DNA from 3 places in the Nonomuraea sp. NPDC049400 genome. Region 1 is predicted to be linked to each of the others. Evidence: riboswitches for the same ligand, from Rfam matches in the RefSeq annotation. Region 1 holds a riboswitch; each other region holds the start of a gene.
The links. Region 1 has a riboswitch for S-adenosylmethionine ahead of ACIBVN_RS01755 (hypothetical protein). Riboswitches for the same ligand answer to the same signal wherever they lie in the genome.

Region 1 (7,109 bases):
GGGTGACCGAGGTGGAGGACGTGCTGACGGTGCGGGCGACGTTCGGGCCGCTGCTCCGGTACGCCGCCCGCAAGGCCAGGGAGGTGCAGCTCGCCCGCGCGGAGGTCCTCGCGGAGCGAGCCCGTACCCTCTGAACAGGGTTTCCCCGGCCGCGCCTGCACGGAGGGGGCCACGCCGGCGGTCCGACCCTCCGCTAACGCGTCAGGTGCCGCCCGCCCGCCACGGAGAGCACCTCGCCGTTGGCGTGCCCGTTCGCGGCGGAGCCCAGGTAGGCGACCGCGGAGGCGACGTCCTCCGGCGTGCAGATGCGTCCCGTCGGCGTCTTCGCGCCCTCGGCGTCGACGGCCTCCTGCCCGAACTGCGGCCAGGTCAGCGCCTTCTCCGTCAGCGTGAAGCCCGGCCGCACGACGTTGGTGAGGATGCCGTGCCGGGCCTCCCGCACGGCGAGCACCTTTCCCGCCGCCTCCAGCGCGCTCTTGGCGGCGGGGTACGCCACGCCCGCGGGCAGCGGCTGGTCCACCACATCGGACGAGATCAGCACCAGCCGCCCCCATCCGGCGCTCCGCATGCCGGGAAGCACGGCGTCGACCAGCGCGAGCGTCCCTGTCACGTTCCCGGTGAGGCCGGCGGTCAGGCTCTCCCACGTCTCCGGCCCCGCCACCGGCCAGGAGACCGCGTTCGCCACCAGGACCGCGACGTCGCCGAGCTCGCTCTCGACCTGGCGCACCACCGCCGCCGCCGACTCGGGGTCATGCTGGTCGGTCCGCACCGTGATCGCCTTGCCGCCCGCCTGGTTGATCGAGTCGACCAGGGTGCGGGCCCGCTCCTCGTTGCCGTGCCAGCCCGCGGCGACGAACGCCCCCTCCGCCGCGAACGTCCTGGCGATCGCGCGGCCGATGTCACCGGATGCCCCGGTGACCAGCACGACCCGCCCGTTGAGTCCTAGATCCATCAGCTTCTCCAATAGTTAGCCGACTACTTATTAGCCGACTATACACACTCGGTAGGATGGATGCTGTGGATGCAAGTGAAGTGATGCGCATCAACCGGGCGCTCAACAAGATGAGCAAGCTCTACCGCGCCGCCAAGGCGCGCAAGCTCGCGGCGCTCGGGCTGCACCCGGGGCAGGACGTGCTGCTGTGGCTGCTGGCTCAGGAGCCCGAGGGCATGACCGTCAAGGAGCTGGCGGCGCGGCTCTCCATCGAGCCGCCGACCGCGACCCGCAGCCTGGCCCGGCTGGAGGGCGGCGGGTGGTTCCGCCGCGAGGCGGTGGCCGGTGACCGCCGCCAGGTGCGCGTCCTGGTCACGGAGGCCGGCCACGAGCTGGTGCCCGCCATCGAACGCGCATGGGCGGAGCTCGCCGAGGAGGTCATGGGCGAGACAGGCGAGGATCGGCGCGAGATCGCCCTCACGGTGCTGGAACAGGCCAACGACCGGCTCCGCCGCCTCGTCGGCGAGGACGTCCTGGCCGAGGAGTGAACCAGCCCCGAGCGTGTGGACCTCGGCGGACCGGTCCGGGTGTCTGGCGCGAGCTCGGGGGCTTGGCGGGCCGGTCAGGGTCTCTTGCGTGAGCCCGGGGCTCGGTGGGCCGGTCCGGGTCTCTCGCGTGAGCACGGGACCGGCCCGCGGGCTTTCATCGCCCGCGACGCAGCGCGCGCAGGAAGCCCCACAACCCGGAACGGGACGACGCCTGCCCGGCCTCGTCCGCCGGCGCCGGCTGCGCCGCGAGCGCCTCGCCGTCGAAGCCGCCCTCACCGGCCGGTACGTAGATCTCGGCGAGCTCGTACTGGACGGGCAGGGAGCGCAGCGCCCGCATGAACGGCGAGGGGCGCCAGGGCAGCTGGTCGGACGGGAGCGCCAGCTTCACCTTGGAGAGCCTGGCGAAGAGCCGGCGCACGGCGATCGTGGTGATCTGGATCGCCAGCCGCTGGCCCAGGCAGCTGTGCGGCCCGGCGCCCCAGGCCAGGTGGGCCCGGGTGCTGCGGATGGCATGCCGATCGAGCGCCCCCGCGAACCGCGGATCGGCGTGGGCGCCCGCGACGGAGAGCATCACCGGATCACCCGCGGCGATCGTGTAGTTCCCCATCTTCACGTCCGCCCTCGGGAAGCGGAACGTGAGGTTGGCCATGGGCGGGTTGAGCAGGGCGACCCGGTTCACCGTCTCGTCGATCGCGCCGACCGACAGGCTCGCCCGCACATCGGGGTTGGAGACGACCTCGACGACCACGTTGCAGACCAGGCTGGCGGTGAAGTCGAGCAGTCCGGGCAGCATGAACAGCTCGCGGGCCAGCTCGTCCAGCGTGAGGTCCGGTTGGGCGCTGATCATGTAGGAGGGCAGGTCGTCTCCGGGGCGCTCCCGCTTGGCGGCGGCGAGCTCCGTCATGGCCTCGTACAGGCGCCCGAACGCCGCTGCCGCGTCGGGACCGGCGTCGGCCATCCGCCAGATGTCCATGACCACCTCCTCGCCGCGGGCGGCGGCGAAGCCGAGCATGCGGTTGGCGACCATCAGCGGGAGCGGCCGCGCGTACTGTGCCGCCAGGTCCGCGAACCCCGTGGAGCCACCTTCCGACAGTACGCCGATGAGGTCGTCGGCGTACTGCGTGATGGCCTGCTCCAGCAGCTGGGCCTGGGGGTTGGAGTGGTCCTGGAACGGCGCGAGCGCCTGCGTCCACGCGGACCTCAACCGGCGCTGCGCGGCGCCCTCCGAGAACGCCGAGTTGTTGGCCTGGAAGATCGGCAGCAGGGGCCAGTCCGCCGGGATCCGGCCCTCCACGTGCGCCCGCCACCTGTCCACGTCCTTGCTCCAGATGCCGCCCTTGTTCTGCAGGACGTTGAGCACCTCCTCGTAGCCGAGGACGAACCAGACCGGCACCCCGAGGAGCTCGAGCGGGGCCACCGGGCCGTACCTGCCGCGCAGGCGTTCGTGGACGAGTGCGGGGTCCGCGTCGTAGTCCCTGGTCAGCAGCGGTTCAACGGACATCGACTCCAGCGTTTCTGCGGGCTGCTGGGGCCACGGGCCGTGGATCACGGGGTGAACTACCTCTCTGATTGCCGCTCCCTTCGCGACGCCGCTGCATATGTCACGGCACGAGTGACGCGCTCTGGGAGCTTTCGGCCGATTCGCTCAAGAGGTCTGCAAGCATCACGCATAGCGCCCGATCATGGCAAGAGCAAAGTGCACTCGCTGTCTCGGAGTACGGACGCTACGTGGTCTGCCCTGATGCACGTACGTCGCCACTGGGTACGTCGACGGCCCCGACGCCCGCCTCCTCCGCATCGCGTGCTGTCGAGGAGCCGTCTCGCGCCGAACCATCCTCAGCTACTGCCGTCAGCACCGGTGTGCCTTCCCTGCCAGCGCTGCAACGCCGACCCGGCTACAGCTCCCCGGCACGGAGCCTGCATGGATCGAGGGCCGGCTCCGCCGGGCGCGCTCGGCGGGTAACCGTATGATCGCGATGCGTGTTAGGGTCTTGGGCGGCTTTTATCCCCAAAGATAAGGCAATGAGGAAGTATGCGAAAGAAACTGGTAGCCGCTGCACTGATGACGGGAATCGTGGGCACGCTCGTTAGCGGCGTACCCGCGGCCAGCGCAGCCACCAGCGCCGACGCAAAGCTGAGGTGTGTCACCCACACGACGTGGGTCAAGGGCAACACGCGGTACCTGAAGGTGAGGAACGGCTGCAGCAGCACCGTCAAGGTAAACATGATCCAGACCGGGCCTGACTCCGGCTACAAGAAGATCACGGTCGGAAAGACGCGCACCTGGGAGGGGGGCAGTTCGCGCAAGCCCTGCGGCCTCCGGATCTACTACAAGGGCACGCGCTACTACAACAAGCTCTGGTCCCCGGTGTGGGGCATTTGCTAACCAGTAGATCGGCGGGCCGCCTGGGAACTGCTCGGCGGCCCCTGGTCTGACGCTCCCCGCCGGGAACGGACGATCGGATCTCGCCATCATCCAGAGGACCCGAGGGACCTGGCCCTGCGACGGTCCGGCAACCTGCCCTGACAGGAAAGGTGCCACTGCCAGGATCGATGAGGTGAGATCCGATGAGCGTACCGCTCGACGTTCCCATGCTCTACGGCCCTTTTTTCTGGCTCGAACCCATGGCAGCGGGAGCTCGACGCCGCGAGGCCGACGAAGGTGACGCCGAGCAGCGTCTGGCCGCGATCCGCGCCGACGTACAGTGGCTCGCTGGCCGGATTTGTCCTACTCTGGGCCAGACGAGGGGAGTACTTCCCAAGCGTCGATCCGGTCAGTACGGACGTTATCTGGCGTCCCCGGACGGCCACCCGCACCCCCGGGTGAAGGAGACCTCGAACGGCTGAGCTCGTTCGAGGAGGTTTCATGTCCCCGGGGACAATTCTGGCTGCGCCCGATCAGGGCACGATCGCTTCACCCGCACTGTGGTCGATCACCGTGGCCGCCCTGATCCTGCTGCTGGCGATCGACATCGTGCTGACCCGGCGCCCGCATGAGGTAGGTATGCGCGAGGCCCTGGCCTGGTCGGTCTTCTACCTGGTGCTGCCGGTGGGCTTCGGCGCTTACCTGTGGGGCGTCTTCGGCACCGGGGTGGCGGTCGAGTTCTTCACCGGATACGTGGTGGAGAAGTCGCTGTCGGTGGACAACCTGTTCGTGTTCATGCTGCTGCTGTCGGCGTTCGCGGTGCCGCACGAGCTGGCCCAGCGGGTGCTGCTGTACGGGATCGTCGGGGCGCTGGTGCTGCGGGCGGTCTTCATCGCGCTGGGCGCCGCGGCGCTGCAGAGCGGCACGTGGGCGTTCCTGCTGTTCGGGGTGGTCCTGATCGTCACCGCGGCCAAGGTGCTGAAGGGGGACGACCAGCACGTCGACATCGACTCCATGCGCAGCGTCCGGCTGCTGCGCCGCTTCATCCCGGTCACCGCCGACTATCGCGGGTTCCGGCTGGTGGTGCGCGAGCAAGGCCGGCTGGCGATCACGCCGCTGGCCCTGGCGACCGTGGCGGTGTTCGCCACCGACATCGTCTTCGCCGTCGACTCGGTGCCCGCCGTGTACGGGGTGACCGAGGACCCCTTCCTGGTCTTCGCCACCAACGCCTTCGCGCTGCTGGGCCTGCGGGCGCTGTACTTCGTGCTGCGGGACGTGCTCACCAAGCTGCGCCATCTCAACTACGGCCTGGGTGTCATCCTGGCGTTCATCGGGGTCAAGCTGGTCCTCCACTGGGCGCACGGCCTGTGGGCGTGGGTCCCGCAGATCCCCACCCTCGCCTCGCTCGGCGTCATCATCGCGGTCCTGATCACCGTCACGCTCACCAGCCTGTACGCCGACAGGCGCACCGCTTCGGCGGCCGGAGGCGGCGACGAAGCCGGGCGGGTCAGGCCCCTGGAGCGCGAGCCGGTCGACCCTTGAGATCGGCATCGGCATGGCGGCGCCCGCGGGCGAGCCGCGCGTTCGCCTGCCGGTCCGTGGGCCGCGCGCCTGAATGAACTGGGCCGCGCGCCCGAATGAACGGCGAAACTCCCGGCCGCGACATCACGGCCGGGAGTGGTGCCGTGGCATCGGGAATTCCGGCTTACCGGATGCGCTGCGAGGGCAGGCGGCCGCCGGCGGCTAAGGGCGGGCGGCCAGGCCGTCCAGTGTGACGGTGATGAGGCGGTCGGCGGCGGCGGGTGACACGTGCTCGTGGAGCCAGGCGGCGGCGGAGGTGAGCGCGGTCACGTCCGCGCCGGTCGCGTCGGGACGTACGGCGCCGGATTCGCGCGCCCGCGCGACCAGCCGTTCGCCGATCTCCGCCATGCGCAGGCACGAGTCGTGCAGCTCCGACGCCTCGTCGTCCAGGCCGTCCGTCAGCAGGGAGGCCAATCCGCTGTAGGTGGCGGCGTGCGCGGTCGCCGCGCGTACCCAGCCGGCCAGCGCCGAGCCGGCCGGGGCCCTGTCGTCTGGCGTGCCCGGCGCCGAGCGGGCCAGGGGTCGATCGTCCGGTGCCGAGCCGGTCAGGAGCCGGTCGCCCAGCTCGAACAGGGCCTCGTTGCGCTCTCGCAGCAGCGCGCCGACCAGGGCGCGGCGGCTGGGGAAATGGCCGTAGAGCGTGCCGATGGCCACGCCGGCGCGGCGGGCGATGCTCTCCAGGCTGGAGTCGACGCCGCGTTCCTTGAAGGCGGCGTCGGCCTCGGCCAGGAGGCGCTCGTAGTTGCGGCGGGCGTCGGCGCGGGGCCGGCGGGTGCTGGTCATGCGGGCGTCCCCAGTAATTCGAGGTAGCCTCGATATAGTGTTTTCGAGGTTGCCTCATCTTACCGGAAGGACTACACATGATCTTGATCACCGGAGCCACCGGATCCATCGGCACGCATCTCGTGCGCCTTCTCCTCGACCAGGGGGTGGCCTTCAAGGCGCTGGTCCGCGACAGAGCCAAGGGCCGGGCCCGCGGCTGTGACGTCGTGGTCGGGGACTTCGACGAGCCCGCCTCGCTGGCCGCCGCCATGGACGGCGTGGACCGGCTGTTCCTCAACGCGGGCGGTGCCCAGCCGGTCGAGGGGGAGCAGCCGATGATCCGCCAGCAGAAGGCGGCCATCGACGCGGCGCGGGCCGCCGGCGTGTCGACGGTGGTGAAGGTATCTGTCTGGGGCGCCCACCAGGGCGGGCGGCTGGCCGAGGGCGCGCACTGGGAGATCGAGGAGTACCTGAAGGCCTCCGGGCTCAGCTGGTCGATGCTGCGGCCGAGCGGTTTCATGCAGAACTTCATCACCGGTGCCGGCGCGTTCACCGCCGACGGGAAGCTCCTCGACGGGTTCGGGGGCGCCCCGGTGTCTTACATCGACTGCCACGACATCGCCGCCTGCGCCGCCGCCCTGCTGACCGGATCGCACGGCCTCGGGGAGACGTACGTCCTGACGGGTCCGCAGGCGCTCACCTCGGCCGAGATCGCGCGCGAGCTCTCGGCGGCCCTGGGCCGGACGTTCGGGCACGCCGCGGTGTCCCCGGACGAGCTCGCCGCCGCGCTGCGCTCCGAGGGACTGCCCGCGCAGTTCGCCGACGACTTCGCCGAGCTCTGCCGGGAAGTCGCGGCCGGCTCGCTGGCGGCCACCACGACCGCGGTGCGGGACCTCACGGGCCGCGCGCCCCGCACGTTCGC
Region 2 (7,109 bases), on a different contig from region 1:
TCGGCGTCCTGCGCGCCGGCGCGGCGGATCACGGGGCGGCAGGCGCGGGTGCGGCGGGTCAGGGGCCTGCGGGTGTGGCGGGTCAGGGGCCCGGTGCCCCGACGCGGGAGGTCTCACCGGGCGCCGCGAAGAACGTCCTGCTCATCCTCGGCGGCCTGCTGCTGACGGTGGCGGCGGTGGTGTTCACCGTGGTGAGCTGGGGGCGGCTGGGCATGGGCGGGCGCGCGGCCGTGCTGGCGGCGTTCACCGCGCTGGTGCTGCTGGCGCCGGTCGTGCTGATCCGGCGCAGGCTCACCGCGACGGCCGAGACCGTGGCCGGGTTCGCGGTCGCGCTGCTGCTGCTCGACGGCTACGCGGCCAGGCGGGCGGGATTCGCCGGGGCCGACGCCCTCGACGCGCTGCACTACACGGCGGGGGTGTTCGGGCTCACCGCGCTCATCCTGGTGGCCTATGCCCGGGTCACCCGGCTTCGCGGACCCGCTCCGGTCGCCGTGGTGCTGGCGCAGCCGGTCCTGCCGCTGCTGGCCGGCGACTTGTCGGCGACCTGGCTGGTGGCCACGCTGGTGGCCACGGCGGCGCTGGACGTCGCCGTGGTCCGCTACGGCCGGGGAGCGGTGCGGGTGACGGCCGCCGTGGCCGGCAGCGGGGTCGCGACCCTCGCCCTGCTGGGCGGCGCGCCGTACGCGCTGGGGTCCCCGTCCGTCGGTCAGGCGCTGGTCAGGTCGGCGCCGCTGGTCGCGCTGGCCCTGCTCGGCGGGTTCGTGACCTGGCTGCTGGCCAGGCCGGGCAAGGAACAAGAGGAGATCTGGGCCTCCGCGGTCACCGTCGGAACCGCGCTCACGCTGATCGCCGTGCCGGCCGCGCTGGCGCAGCCGGCGCTGGACGGCCCGGGCACGGACTGGCGTCCCCTGGCCTACCTCATTCCCGCACTCGCCGTGGTGCTCGCCACCGCCTGGCTGCCCTGGCGGAGGGTGCGGCTGGCGGGCATGGCCACCGGCGGGCTGGTCGCGCTGCTGACCACGCTGACGCTGCTGCCCCGGCTCGTGGCCACGCTGGCGGCGCCGCTCGCCTGGCTGGACGTGCTCTGGACGGGCACGTGGGACGGACCGCAGTGGCAGCTGGGCGAGATGGCGTCGCCGGCGGACGTGGCGGTGCTGGGCGTGGTGGCGGCCGGACTCCTGGCGGCGGTCGTGCACGGCGCTGGCGGGCGGCCGATGAAGGTGGCGGCTGTGCGTGGCACCGGCGGGCGGCCGATGAAGGCGGCGGCCGAGCGTGGCGCCGGCGGGTGGGCGATGAAGGCGGCGGCGTCCGGCGCGCTGCTGTCCGGGGCGCTCATGGTCGCGGTCGCCCCCCAAGCCTTCGCGATGCCCTACCCGGCCGCGGTGGCGGTGCAGGCGGCGCTGGCCGTCGCGCCGGCGGTGGCCGCCACACTAAGCCGGGCGCCCTGGTGGGCGGTGGCATGCGCGCTCGTCGCCGGTCCCGCCTCGGTACGGGCGGCGGCGTACGCGTTCGGCAGCGAGCCGGCGACGCTGATCGTGCTGCCGATCCTGGCGGTGGCGGCCGCCGCCATGGCGCTGGTGGCCAGGGTGAAGGACATCCGGGTCTGGGGACTGGGCTTCGCCGCGCTGTTCTTCGGGCTGGAGGCGGTGGCGGTGGGGTTCTCGCTGGGCCTGCGCGTCCTCGTCGCGGCGAGCGTGGGGTTCGCCGTGGCCGGGGTGCTGGTGCTGCTCATGTCGCTGTGGGCGGGCTCGGCCGGCCGAGGCGGCGTGAACGGCCTCAGGTACACCGGCGCCACCCTGCTGCTGCTGGCCTCGTGGCTGCGACTGGTGGCGGACGAGGTCACCGTCGTCGAGGCGTACACGGTGCCGTGCTCGCTGGTCCTGCTGGGATCCGGCTGGTGGCGGCGGCGCGGCGCGCCGGTCTCCTCCTGGGCGGCCTATGGTGCGGGCCTCTCCTTCACGATGCTGCCCAGCCTGGTCGCGGTCTACTCGGACACGGACTGGCGGCGGTCGCTGGCGCTCGGCGTGCTGGCGCTGGCGGTGCTGTTCGCCGGAGCCCGGTTCCGGCTCCAGGCGCCCACGGTGATCGGAGCCGTCGTGGTCCCCGGGGTCGCGGTGCGGGAACTGGCCCCGTACGTGTCGGAGTTGCTCCTCGCGGTGCCGCGCTGGGTGCCGATCGCCGTGGGCGGGCTGCTGCTCGTGGTGGTCGGGGCGACGTACGAGGCCCGCATGCGGGACCTGCGCCGGTTGCGTGACACCCTGACGGCGATGGGTTGACGTTCCACTATCGAAAGAGGAAGCGGGCCCTCGACGCGGCCGAGACCGTCATGGTGAACGAACTCCTAACGCGAAATTATCGCTTTGTGTCTGATTTATTCCCTGTCGTGGGCGCGCCTCCATGATCTGGGCTGCTCTCGGAAGGAGCCCCGCCACCGGCGTGCGGGCGGGCGAGCGCGCGCACCCCGAGGCGCGGCGGCCACGAAGTCGAGGTCCTGCGACGGGGTGGTCTTCAACATGGCGAGGTAGTCGTCATAGTCACGGGCGGCACGGGCCACCTCGTTGAAGCCCACGGTGATCAGGTCGTCCCGGGACAGGGCACGGTGGTGCAGTTCCCGCAGCTCATCGGCCGAGGCAGTGAGGACGGGAACCGGGTGGGGGTTCAGCCCCGCGTGCCATCCGCCCGAGGCATCCACGCCGTCGCTGCCCAGCGGATCGCCAGGCGTGCACTCAGGCGGGCACCCAGGCTGAGCCCGGCCACCGCGGCCGCGTTCACCGCCGTCGCGGGTTCGAGGTCGTCGCGAACCACGAGGACGAGCTTCGCCGCCAAGGGCATGGTCGATCTTCCGTTTGACGGAATACGTCCCGACCTGGCAAGATCCCGACCCGTCAATCATCCAGAGGACTCGAGGGACCTGGCCCTGCGACGGTCCGGCAACCTCCCCGGCGAGAGTCGGCGAGAAAGGTGCCAATGCCAGGAACGATGAGGAGTCTCGATGAGCATGCGGCTTGATGTTCCTTCTCTGACCGGCGATCTGGTGCGGCTGGAGCCGCTGGCAATGCGGCACGTAGCCGATCTGGCGGAGGCCGCCGAGGAGGAACGCTCGTCCTACGGCTTCACCCTGGTGCCCCGCGCGCATGGGATGAAGGACTATGTGGCAGCGCAGGTCGCACGCGATGGATTGACTCCTTTCGGGCAGGTCCGGGTCGCCGACAGCAGGACGGTGGGTTGCACCGCGCTGTGGGATCCCCGCACCTGGCCGGACCGGCCGGGCGTGCGGGCGATCGAGATCGGTTTCACGTGGCTTGCCGCCTCAGCGCAGGGCACCGGGATCAACGCCGAGGCCAAGCTGCTGCTGATGTCGTATTCGTTCGAGACGCTCGGCGTCGCCCGCGTCGACCTGAAGACCGACGCCCGTAACCTCCGCTGCCGCCACGCGCTCCAGCGACTCGGCATTCCATTCGAGGGTGTCCTGCGCTCCTGGTCCATGTCGTGGGCGCCCGGCGAGGAAGGCGAGCTTCGCGACTCGGCCATGTTCGCCGTTACCGCCGCCGAATGGCCGGCGGTAAGAGCGGCATTGCGCGACCGTCTCAGCGCCGCCGGCCGCCGGTAACAGATCATGCGGGCCTCCCTTGACCACTGGGGCAGCGTGGGGCGCAAGCTGAAAGCCAGCCCGGGTGTTCACCGGCCGTCGACTTTCTCCGCCTTTCTCGCCTCTTCCATGGACGACACCCGAGACCAGGTCGTCGTGGACGCGGGGTGCGGAGCGGGCCTGGTCACTCTCGCCGCCTTGACCGCTGGAGCCCGGCACGTGATCGCTCAGGACTATGACCGGGCCGCGCTTGCTGACACCGCCCGCAACGTCATCGAGGTCCTCGGTCACGAGGCTCGCAAGCGGCTCACCCTCTGGGAGGCCGACTGGCGTCTCCTGGCCCCGATGAGCGCGAATCTTCTGGCCGTCAATCCTCCGCAACGTCCCGCCGCGCTGCTGCCCGACGTGCCACCGGATCAGCGTCATCTGCACGACGGCGGCGGTCGGGACGGCCTGGATGCCATCCGGCTGATCCTTGCCCATTCCAGCGTCGGGAGGGTCCGCACCACCGCGGCGGCCGTCCTCGATCCAACCGCGTTGCGAAACCCGAACTGGACCGAACCCCAACTCCTCGCCGACCTCGAACTGCCCTTCGACCCCGCGTGGCGCAGCGTCCTGCCCGACCTGCGTGGACGCGTCAACATCTGGCAGTTCACCCGGTTGTCCCTGCCCTCGTACCACCTGGTGGTCCCCTGACCTTCCGGACAGCTTTCTGACGATCACTTCACACTGCGCAATCGGCCACCAGGACATCGACGCGGTCAAGCGGAACGCCGCCGTCGTGCGTGCCGCGAGTTGCCCGGCGGCTGATGCCCGGTGCGGGTCGCGCCGGTCCGCACCGGGCGTCAGGCGTCGATCACCGGCTCGCGGGCGGATGCCTGGGTGAAGCGCGGCAGAGCGGCGACGCCCACCGCGAGCAGGGCGATGATGGCCAGCTGCACGTACTCGACGGCGGCGAAGGCATGGGGCACGCTGTGCGGCTCCAACGCCAGGTAGAGGGTGCCGAGCGCGGCCACCCCGAGGGCGAGCCCGCTCTGCTGCAGCGTGATCAGCACGCCGCTGCCGATACCGGCGAGGTGGGCGGGGACGTCGGCCAGCACGCTGCGGAACAGCCCGGCGAACAGCATGGACTGTCCGGCGCCGGCCAGGGCCAGCGGGACGGCCATGGCCCACAGGCTGACGTGTGGCCACGCTTCGACGATGACGGTCACCAGCAGGGCCAGTCCCGCCAACTGCACCACGGCGCCGACGGCCAGCGTGGCCCGGCCGAAGCGGGTGATCAGGCGCGGCGCCAGCAGGGATCCGGCGAAGAACAGCAGGGCCATCGGCAGGATCGCCAGACCGCCGTGCAGCGCGTCCTGGTGCAGCCCGTTCTGCACGGTGAGCGCGAAGACGAACATGAAAGCGCCGAAGCCGATGCTGAAGGCCAGCACCATCAGCAGACCCCGCGACATCGACGGCAGACGCAGCAGGGACGGCGGCAGCAGCGGGATCTCACCGCGCCGCTCGGCGCGCTTCTCCACCACGAAGGTGATGCCGCCCAGGACGACCGCCAGGGCGAACATCGCCCACGTCCACCAGGGCCAGCCCAGGGAGTGCCCTTCGGTCAGCGGGATGAGCAGGGTGGTGAGGGTGGCGGCGAACAGCACCGTGCCGGGCAGGTCGACGCCGACGGGCTGGTCCGAGCGGGTGTTCGGCACGATCCGCGCCGACACCAGCAGCACGACCACGCCGATGGGCACGTTGACCAGGAAGATCGGCCGCCACGACGTGCCGGCGATGTCGGCGGACACGAGCAGGCCGCCCACCAGCTGCCCGACCACCGCGGCGATGCCGGACGTCGCCCCGTACAGAGCCACCGCGCGGGCCTTGCGCTCGGATTCCAGCGTGTGGTGGAACGTCGCCAGCACCTGCGGGATCAGCAGCGCGGCAGTGGCACCCTGCACGATGCGCGCCCCGATCAGCAGCTCCACGCTGGGGGCCAGTCCGCAGGTCAGGGAGGCGGAGATGAAGCCGACGAGCGCGCCGAGGAAGATCCGGTGCCGGCCGTAGCGGTCGCCCAGCCGGCCGCCCAGCACCAGGAGCGCCGCGTAGGCGACGCCGTACCCGGCGATCACCAGTTCCAGGGACGATGCCGAGGCGTGCAGCTCGGCGTCGATGCTTGGCAGCGCGACGTTCGTGATGAAGAAGTCCATGATCGGCAAGAACGCGCCTGCCAGCAGGATGAACACCCCGAACGGGTGCAACCCGCCCGCCTGCGCCACGGCACGCGGGGATCCCTGCGCGACGCTCGCTCGCGGGGCGGGAAGTGTGGTCCTCATGGCGCCTCCACGTAGATAGTTATAGGTTGATGACAAATATGACGATATAACTATTCGGCGGACGGATTACTCTTTGGGGGTGTGATGTACGACCAATCGCAGCCGCCGGCCGAAGGGCTCGGCTCGGAAGCGGATCCCCGCTGGGCCGAGCTGGCGGACCTGGCGCTGATCATCGCCCGGGAGATCCAATTCCGCGGCTATGTCGACGAGCGGGCCGTCCAGCTGTCTCCGTCGGAAGGCATGGTGATGCGCCACCTGCAAAGCGACCCCGCCGCCCCGCCGAGCCGGATCGCCGCCGCAACCGGGCTGCAGCGCACCAACCTCTCCACCGTCCTGCGCGGGCTCGAGGCCAAGGGCCTCATAGAGAGGCGCATCTGCCCGGACGACCGCCGTGGGGTGACCGTGCACCTGACAGAGCGCGGCAGAACCAACTACGCCGTCGTCCGGCGGGAATGGGCCGCGGCGGTCTCGGCAGCCGCCGGCCACGACACCCGCAACCTCGAGGCAGCGCTCACGCTGCTCAAAACCGTGGAAGCCGGCCTGGTGGCAGCCCGGCCCAACACCCCGGCCTCGAAGCCGGGGGAGTAAGACCCCAGAAGTTCAACCGAGCGCCTCGCCGGCCCCGGCGGCGAGGGCGTCGCTCAGGTCCCGGCCTTCAACGGGCACCGGTCATGAAGAAGCACGTCAGGGCGATGCCTTCACTAACTGGTGAGCAGGCCGCGTGGCCCGGACTCACGGCCGGTCGCCGGGCGGGTGGCCGGCGGCAGGCCGAGCTGGGCGACCGCCGCCGCCACCAGCTCGTCCGGCGGCAGTGACACCTCCAGCACCATCCCGGACTCGTCCGGGTCGAGGTGCTCCAGGATCGCCCGCTGCGAGTCGAGCAGGCTGGCCGACATGTAGTGGTCGGTGCGGCGGGTCATCCGGTCCCGGATCAGCTCCGCGGACCCGTCGAGATGGACGAACTCCACGTCCGGCGGGCCCTGCCGGAGCACGTCCCGGTAGGCGCGCTTGAGCGCCGAGCAGGCCAGCACCGTGGAGACGCCTTCGGCGTGCCGGTCGGCCATCCAGGAGGCCAGGTCACGCAGCCACGGCCAGCGGTCCGCGTCGTCCAGCGGGATGCCGGCGCGCATCCGGGCCACGTTCGCCTCCGGGTGGAACGTGTCCGCCTCGGCGAACCGCAGCCCGGTCAGCTCGCTGAT
Region 3 (7,109 bases), on a different contig from region 1:
TGAGCACCTTCGGCAGGCGCTGGTTGATGGGCCCGGGCGGCAGCGAACGCAGGTGCTCGACGCAGGCGTCGGCCAGCTCGAGCGAGCTCTTGAGCTGGTCGAACAGCACCGCGAACCGGGCGTGGCAGTCGCCCGCCTGCCGCGTGACGACCTTCACGGGCAGCTCGCGATAGGCGAGGTACGGGTCGTCGCGGCGCAGGTCGAAGTCCACCCCCGAGGCCCTGGCGATGGGGCCGCTGACGCCGTACTGCATGATCTGCTCGCGGGTGAGCACGCCGACGCCCTTGGTGCGGGCGATGAAGATCTCGTTGTGCAGGATGAGGTCCTCGATGTCGGGCACCCGGCGCCGGGTCTCAGCGACGGCGGCCGACACCCGGTCGAGCCAGCCGAGCGGCAGGTCCTCCTTGAGGCCCCCGACCCGGTTGAACATGTAGTGCATGCGCCCGCCGGAGATCTCCTCCATGACGGCTTGGATGCGCTCGCGCTCGTCGAAGGCGTAGAACAGCGGCGTGATCGCGCCCAGCTCGAGAGGGTAGGAGCCGAGGAACATCAGGTGGTTGAGCACCCGGTTGAGCTCGGCCAGCAGGGTGCGCGCCCACACGGCCCTGACCGGGGGCTCCATGCCGAGCAGGCGCTCGGCGGCGATCACCACGCCCAGCTCGTTGGCGAAGCCGGAAAGCCAGTCGTGCCGGTTGGCCAGCATGATGATCTGACGGTAGTCGCGGACCTCGAACAGCTTCTCCGCGCCCCTGTGCATGTAGCCGATGATCGGCTCGGCGGCGGTGATGCGCTCGCCGTCGAGCGTCAGCCGGAGCCTGAGCACTCCATGGGTCGACGGATGCTGCGGGCCGATGTTGAGGATCATGTCCTCGGTGGCCAGCTCTTTCGCGCCCGCGCCGATTCCGACCACACGTTCCGTCATATGGCCATGCTGCCACCGCACTGATTGGTGATCCAGCCGGGGGGCAGGTCAAGGAATCGTATGGAAATGCATCCCGAAGCCGGACATGGGGAGAAGACCGGGAACGGGGGGAGAAATCACCATGAAGAGAGCTGTGTTCGATGTCACGATGCTGATCGCGCGCGTCGTGACCGGCGTGATCTTCCTGGCTCACGGCCTGGAGAAGTGGATGGCCGGCCTCGGACCCACGGGTCGGGCATTCGCCGGGATGGGAGTCCCGATGCCCGAGCTCGCCTCCGCGTACGCGACCATCGTGGAGACCGTCGGCGGCCTCTTCCTGATCCTGGGCCTGCTGGTCCGGCCGGTGGGGCTGCTGTTGCTGCTCAACATGCTCGGCGCGATCGTCTTCGTGCACTCCGGCCGCGGCATCCTGACCACCACCGGCGGCTGGGAGCTGCCTGGCCTGCTCGGGGCGCTGGCCTTGCTGTTCCTGGCGCTCGGTGGCGGGCGGATCGGGATCGACGGGCTGTTCGGCGCGATGTTCCGCAGGCGCGCGGAACGCCGGGCCGCCGAGGAGGAGCTCGCCGCGCACGCTCCGGGCGCATCTGGTCCGGAGCCGTCGAACGTCACGACCGTGAACGGCGGCCCCACCACGCCCACATCGTCCAATGAACCGGCGGAGCCGCGCGTGCCCAGGCAGCCTTCCGAGCACCGGTCAGGCATGATCGACGACGACGACATGAGGGACATCGACGCCCTGGTCTCCGACGAGCCGCCGCCGCACCGCAAGCCGCCGAACAGGGCATGAGGCTCAGCGCGCGACGAGCTCCCGCAGCGCCTGTACCAGCCGGTCCACGTGCTCCTCCGTGGTGCCGATGCCGATCGAGGCCCGCACCGCGGAGGCGGTGCCGTCCTCGCAACCCCCATCGGTCTCGTTGAGGAGGTGCCGGACGAAGGGGTGCGCGCAGAACTTCCCGTCGCGCACCCCGATGCCGTACTCGCTGGACAGCACCTCGGCCACCTCGCGGGCGGAGTAGCCGTCCACGGTGAACGACACGATGCCGACGCGCGGGTGGTCATCCCCCCACAGCGACAGCTCACGCACGCCCTCGATCGCGGCGAGCCCGGACCGCAGCCGGGCGATCAGCCGCTCCTCCTCGTGCACCAGCGCGGTCCAGCCGGTGGCCGTGAGCGCGTCGCAGGCGGCGGCCAGCGCGATGGCGCCCAGCACGTTCGGGGTGCCCGCCTCGTGCCGCGGCTCCGGGTCGTCGTGCCACTCGGTGTCGTCCCCCACGGAGCGCACCGCGCCCCCGCCCTTGAGGTACGGCTCACCCTGCGCGAGCCAGTCCCGCCGCCCGACCAGCACCCCGGCGCCGAACGGCGCATACAGCTTGTGCCCGGAGAAGGCCACGTAGTCGAGGTCGAGCGCGGTCAGGTTGAGCTGCCGGTGCGGTACGAGCTGGGCGGCGTCCACCAGGATGCGGGCCCCGTGCCGGTGCGCGATGTGGGCCAGGGCGGCGATGGGCCAGAGCTCGCCGGTGACGTTCGAGGCGGCGGTGACCACGAGCAGCTTCGGCCCGTCGATCCCGGCCAGCGCCTCGTCGGCGGCGCGGACGGCCTCGCCGGGGAAGGCGGGCGGCGCCAGCCGTACGGACTTCTTCCAGGGGAGGAGGGAGGCGTGGTGCTCGGTGTCGAAGACCACGGTGGTCGTGCCGGCGGGCAGGCAGCCGGCCAGGAGGTTCGTGGCGTCGGTGGTGTTGCGGGTGAAGATCACGGAGTCGTCCGGGCGGGCGCCGACGAACGCCCTGACCGTGTGGCGGGCCTGCTCGTAGCGGGCGGTGGTCAGCTGGGAGGCGTAGCCCGCGCCCCGGTGGACGCTGGAGTAGGCCGGGAGCGCGGCGGTGACGGCGGCGCTGACCGGCTCGAGACAGGGCGCGCTGGCGGCGTAGTCGAGGTTGGCGTAGCCGACGAGCCTTCCGCCCTTGACCGGCACCTCGAGATCGTCCCCGAGCACGGCGGGAATGGGCCTGCTCGTGGCGGTGGGAACCGCCTCGACGGGCTGGGCGGGAATGGAGTTGAAGATCGTCAGCGTGGGCACGGCACATCTCCCTCAGGGTCATCGGACCCCTGGAAGCAGCCACGGAGCCCGCGCTTGCCCGCCACACCTCGTGACGGACCAGGTCTTCACCCGGGGCACCCCGCCGCGGACGCGAGGGTTGCCGGCCAGCTAGCCGGGGCTTGTCGCTGGCACTCATGACCTACGACGGGCACTATAACCCAAATCCCACCTTCGATCGCAAGTCGGCGAACTTCTGCGGCGCGTCACTCGTTGCTACCGGAAACCCCCGCCCACGTAGTCATGGAGGTACGCAGAATGTTGGACTGGGTGGCCGACCCGCAGATCTGGATCGGCTTCTTCACCCTGGTCGCCCTGGAGATCGTGTTGGGCATCGACAACATCATCTTCATCTCCATCCTGGCCGGGAAGCTACCTCCGGAACAGCGCGACAGAGCCCGCGTACTGGGCCTGGCCGCGGCCCTGATCAGCCGCCTGCTCCTGCTGCTCGGCCTGTCGTGGGTGGTGCAGCTCACCGAGCCGTTGTTCGCCGTCTTCGGCCACGACATATCGGGACGCGACCTGATCCTGCTGCTCGGCGGCCTGTTCCTGCTGGGCAAGAGCGTCACCGAGATCAGCCACAGCATGGACGGTCCCGCGGGCGGGGACGGCAAAAAGGTCGCCGCCGCCTCCTTCACCTCGGTGATCCTGCAGATCATGGTGCTGGACATCGTGTTCTCGCTCGACTCCGTCATCACCGCCGTCGGCATGGTGGACCAGCTCGGCGTGATGATCGCGGCGGTCGTGGTGTCCGTGCTGGTGATGCTGTTCGCCTCGGGGCCGATCAGCAGGTTCGTGGACCGGCACCCGAGCATCAAGATGCTGGCGCTGTCGTTCCTGGTGCTGATCGGCGTGGTGCTCATCGCCGAGGGCTTGGGCCAGCACATCCCCAAGGGCTACATCTACTTCGCCATGGCGTTCTCGCTCGTCGTCGAGCTGCTGAACATCCGGATGCGCAGCAAGCGCGTCCACCCGGAGCAGGAGGATTCGGCTTCTAGTATGAAATAGTGCGCTTTGACCCTTGGGATCCGGATTTCGTGGCTCACCCGTACGGCGTGTACGACGAGCTGAGGCGCGAGTCGCCCGTCAGCTACTTCGAGCCGACGAACCAGTGGCTGATCTCACGCCACGCCGACGTGAACGCCCTGCTCAGGGACCGCCGCCTGGGCAGGTCCTACCTGCACGTGGCCACCCATGAGGAGTTCGGCAGGCCGCCGGAGCCGGAGTTCCACGAGCCGTTCTGGCGGGTGATCAGGGCGGGCATGCTGGATGTGGAGCCGCCGGTGCACACCAGGCTGCGCCGGCTGGTCTCCAAGGCGTTCACGCCCCGCATGGTCGAGTCGCTGCGGCCCCGGGTGCGCGCCATCGCCGAGGGCCTGGTGGACGCGTTCGTGGAGAAGGGCGGCGGCGACCTGATCGCCGAGGTGGCCGAGCCGCTCCCGGTGACGGTGATCGCGGAGATGCTCGGCATCCCCGAACACGACCGACACCTGCTGCGCCCCTGGTCGGCGGACATCTGCGGCATGTACGAGCTCAACCCGACGCCGGACGCCCAGCACGCGGCGGTACGCGCGGCGTCGGAGTTCGCCGGCTACCTCAAGACCCTCGCCGCGCAGCGGCGCCGGACCCCGGGCGAGGACCTGGTCAGCGCGCTGGCGGCGATTGACGAGCTGACCGAGGACGAGCTGGTCGGCACGTGTGTGCTGCTGCTCAACGCCGGCCACGAGGCCACCGTGAACGTGACAGGCAACGGCTGGTGGTCCCTGTTCAGGAACCCCGCCGAGCTGGCCCGGCTGCGCGAGGACCGCTCGCTGCTGCCCACGGCTGTCGAGGAGCTGATGCGCTGGGACACGCCGCTGCAGATGTTCGAGCGCTGGGTGCTGGAGGACATCGAGGTGCACGGCGTGGAGATCCCGCGTGGGTCGGAGGTGGCGCTGCTGTTCGGCTCGGCCAACCGCGACCAGGCGGTGTTCGAGGAGCCGGACCGGCTCGACGTGGGGCGCGCGGACAATCCGCACATCTCCTTCGGGGCCGGCATCCACTTCTGCCTGGGGGCGCCGCTGGCCCGCATCGAGCTCATGGAGTCGTTCGGCGCGCTGCTGACCCGGGCGAACAAGCTGGAGCTGCGGCAGGAGCCCGCCTGGAAGCCCGGCTACATCATCCGAGGGCTGGAGTCCCTGGAGGTCAGCGCCGCTGGCTGAGCCAGCCGAAGCCGCCTAGGCCGGCCGGATCGATCAGCTCGCCCTCCTCCGAGGCCCGGGCCAGGGCCCGAACATAGCCCCGCGGATCGGTGTGCGCCAGGTCGATGGGCGGCCGGGTGCCGGTGATCCCCAACGCCTTCAGCGCCTCACGCTGTGTGGACAAGGTTGTGGATATCGCACCGGCTCGCCGCCCGGCCTCCGCGCACGCGTCGAGGGCCACGTGAGCCGTGATGTCGCAGGTCCCGTCGGGGATCGGGGCAACGACGGCACCGTCGCGGTAACCGGTCAACGTGCCACAGAGCGGCCGGTTATCCACAGCATGTGCATAATCGATGGCAATCGCCCGGCCGCGGTTGAGACGTACCAGGACAGAGGCCCATGCCTCATCGCGGGGCCGGCCGATCTCCGCGCGCGAGCCCACGCGGGACAGCGGCCACCACCGGTCGAGCCAGGCGCGGTCGGCGGGACGCAGCGTGCCGCCGAGGCGCTCCTCGCCCGTGTGGACGTCCACCATGATGAGGCGCGGCCCGTCGGCGGTCTGCTCGGCCACGTCGAGCGGGATGTTGTCGAGCCACTCGTTGGCGATGGCCAGGCCGGTGATGCCGGTGGGCAGGCTCCGCCGCCAGGTGACTCGCTCGGGCAGGCCCTCTGGCCTGGGGGAGAGGTCGACGGCGGTGACGCGGAGCCGGTCGCGCAGCATGGGCTCGGCGGCGGCGAGCACCTGGGTGACCAGCGTGCCCTCGCCCGCGCCGATGTCGACCAGGTCCAGCACGTCAGGGCCGCCGAGCTCGGTGTCCACCTCCGTCAGCAGCCCCAGCACCGCGTCGGCGAACGCCGCCGAGGCGCTGACCGAGGTGCGGAAGTGGCCCGAAGGGCGTTCGCGAAGGTAGAAGCCCTCCTCGCCGTACAGCGCACGCTCCGTCGCGGCGCGCCAGGTGAGCCACATGTCCTGGACTATCTCATGATTTCTTGTTGACACGCATCGTTATCAAACGACTACTCATGGTCGCCGACTTGCGGTAGCTTTACCCTTCGTCATCGAGTGATCGCGTTCCGCCAACCCTCATTTGGCGGAGCCCTTCGCTTCCGAGCAGAGCACCCCAGCGGCCCAGGCCGCGCAACCGAGAGGAACCCCCGTGCTGAAGAAGGTCATGGTCGTCGCAGGAGCCTTCGCCATGCTGTCGCTCGCGACCCCGGCGCACGCCGACATCACCAGTGGCGACGGCAGCGTGCTCGGCGGCAACCAGGTGCACGTTCCGATCGCCATCCCGATCAATGTCTGCGGCAACGCCGTGGCCGTCATCGGCGTCGCGTTCGCCGGCTGCAAGGGTGGCGCTCACGCCCACGTCCCGAGCCACCACTGACAACGAGACAAACCCGGGCCGGCGCTCGTCCGGCCCGGGCTGTCACTCCGGCTGGCCGGTCGGCGAGCGGCCAGTCGGCGCACCTCCAAGAGGTCACATCAGCGCGGGCGTCGGTCCTGGATGAGGGACCCGGCGCCCGCTGCCATGCGATGAGACCCCTCTCCTCATCTCTTCCGACAGGGGGTGCACCATTTTGTATGCCCTTGTCGCTTTTGTCGTTAACTCAACATGCGGCAAAACAGCGGTCACATCTGCAGTCACGAAAGGCCGTTACGCTGGTCGGCGGTGCCATATCGACAGAGGTGTGACGTCATGGACGCAGGGGATCGCCCGGCACGGCTGACTGTCGGCGTGCTGGGGGCGGGCAAGGTCGGCTCGGCCCTCGGCGCCGCGCTGGCGCAGGCGGGGCACCGGATCGTGGCCGCGAGCGGCGTTTCGGAAAATTCACAGCGATGGGCGGCCGATCGGCTCGGCGTCAAGCTGTCCAGGCCCGACGAGGTCGTCGGGGCGGCCCAGCTCATCCTGCT

Region 2: linked by a shared signal. The riboswitch ahead of ACIBVN_RS14995 (GNAT family N-acetyltransferase) and the one ahead of ACIBVN_RS01755 (hypothetical protein) in region 1 are both predicted to bind S-adenosylmethionine.
Region 3: linked by a shared signal. The riboswitch ahead of ACIBVN_RS06755 (aminotransferase class V-fold PLP-dependent enzyme) and the one ahead of ACIBVN_RS01755 (hypothetical protein) in region 1 are both predicted to bind S-adenosylmethionine.

Annotation. Positions count from the first base shown of each region.
Region 1 is NZ_JBITMP010000001.1:403,986-411,094, forward strand. It holds gene ACIBVN_RS01730 (SRPBCC family protein) at 1-134, shown strand, start outside; gene ACIBVN_RS01735 (SDR family NAD(P)-dependent oxidoreductase) at 194-952, opposite strand; gene ACIBVN_RS01740 (MarR family winged helix-turn-helix transcriptional regulator) at 1,018-1,479, shown strand; gene ACIBVN_RS01745 (cytochrome P450) at 1,634-2,980, opposite strand; gene ACIBVN_RS01750 (hypothetical protein) at 3,512-3,865, shown strand; SAM riboswitch class I at 3,949-4,039, shown strand; gene ACIBVN_RS01755 (hypothetical protein) at 4,048-4,326, shown strand; gene ACIBVN_RS01760 (TerC/Alx family metal homeostasis membrane protein) at 4,346-5,386, shown strand; gene ACIBVN_RS01765 (TetR/AcrR family transcriptional regulator) at 5,588-6,208, opposite strand; gene ACIBVN_RS01770 (NAD(P)H-binding protein) at 6,286-7,109, shown strand, end outside.
Region 2 is NZ_JBITMP010000008.1:285,850-292,958, reverse strand. It holds gene ACIBVN_RS15005 (SCO7613 C-terminal domain-containing membrane protein) at 1-2,276, shown strand, start outside; gene ACIBVN_RS15000 (DUF2000 domain-containing protein) at 2,372-2,692, opposite strand; SAM riboswitch class I at 2,887-2,986, shown strand; gene ACIBVN_RS14995 (GNAT family N-acetyltransferase) at 2,993-3,610, shown strand; gene ACIBVN_RS14990 (50S ribosomal protein L11 methyltransferase) at 3,617-4,285, shown strand; gene ACIBVN_RS14985 (MFS transporter) at 4,435-5,910, opposite strand; gene ACIBVN_RS14980 (MarR family winged helix-turn-helix transcriptional regulator) at 5,995-6,498, shown strand; gene ACIBVN_RS14975 (gluconokinase) at 6,612-7,109, opposite strand, start outside.
Region 3 is NZ_JBITMP010000004.1:162,352-169,460, reverse strand. It holds gene ACIBVN_RS06765 (NADH-quinone oxidoreductase subunit D) at 1-922, opposite strand, end outside; gene ACIBVN_RS06760 (DoxX family protein) at 1,044-1,709, shown strand; gene ACIBVN_RS06755 (aminotransferase class V-fold PLP-dependent enzyme) at 1,713-2,999, opposite strand; SAM riboswitch class IV at 3,045-3,160, opposite strand; gene ACIBVN_RS06750 (TerC family protein) at 3,276-4,025, shown strand; gene ACIBVN_RS06745 (cytochrome P450) at 4,025-5,218, shown strand; gene ACIBVN_RS06740 (SAM-dependent methyltransferase) at 5,202-6,164, opposite strand; gene ACIBVN_RS06735 (chaplin family protein) at 6,355-6,582, shown strand; gene ACIBVN_RS06730 (Rossmann-like and DUF2520 domain-containing protein) at 6,895-7,109, shown strand, end outside.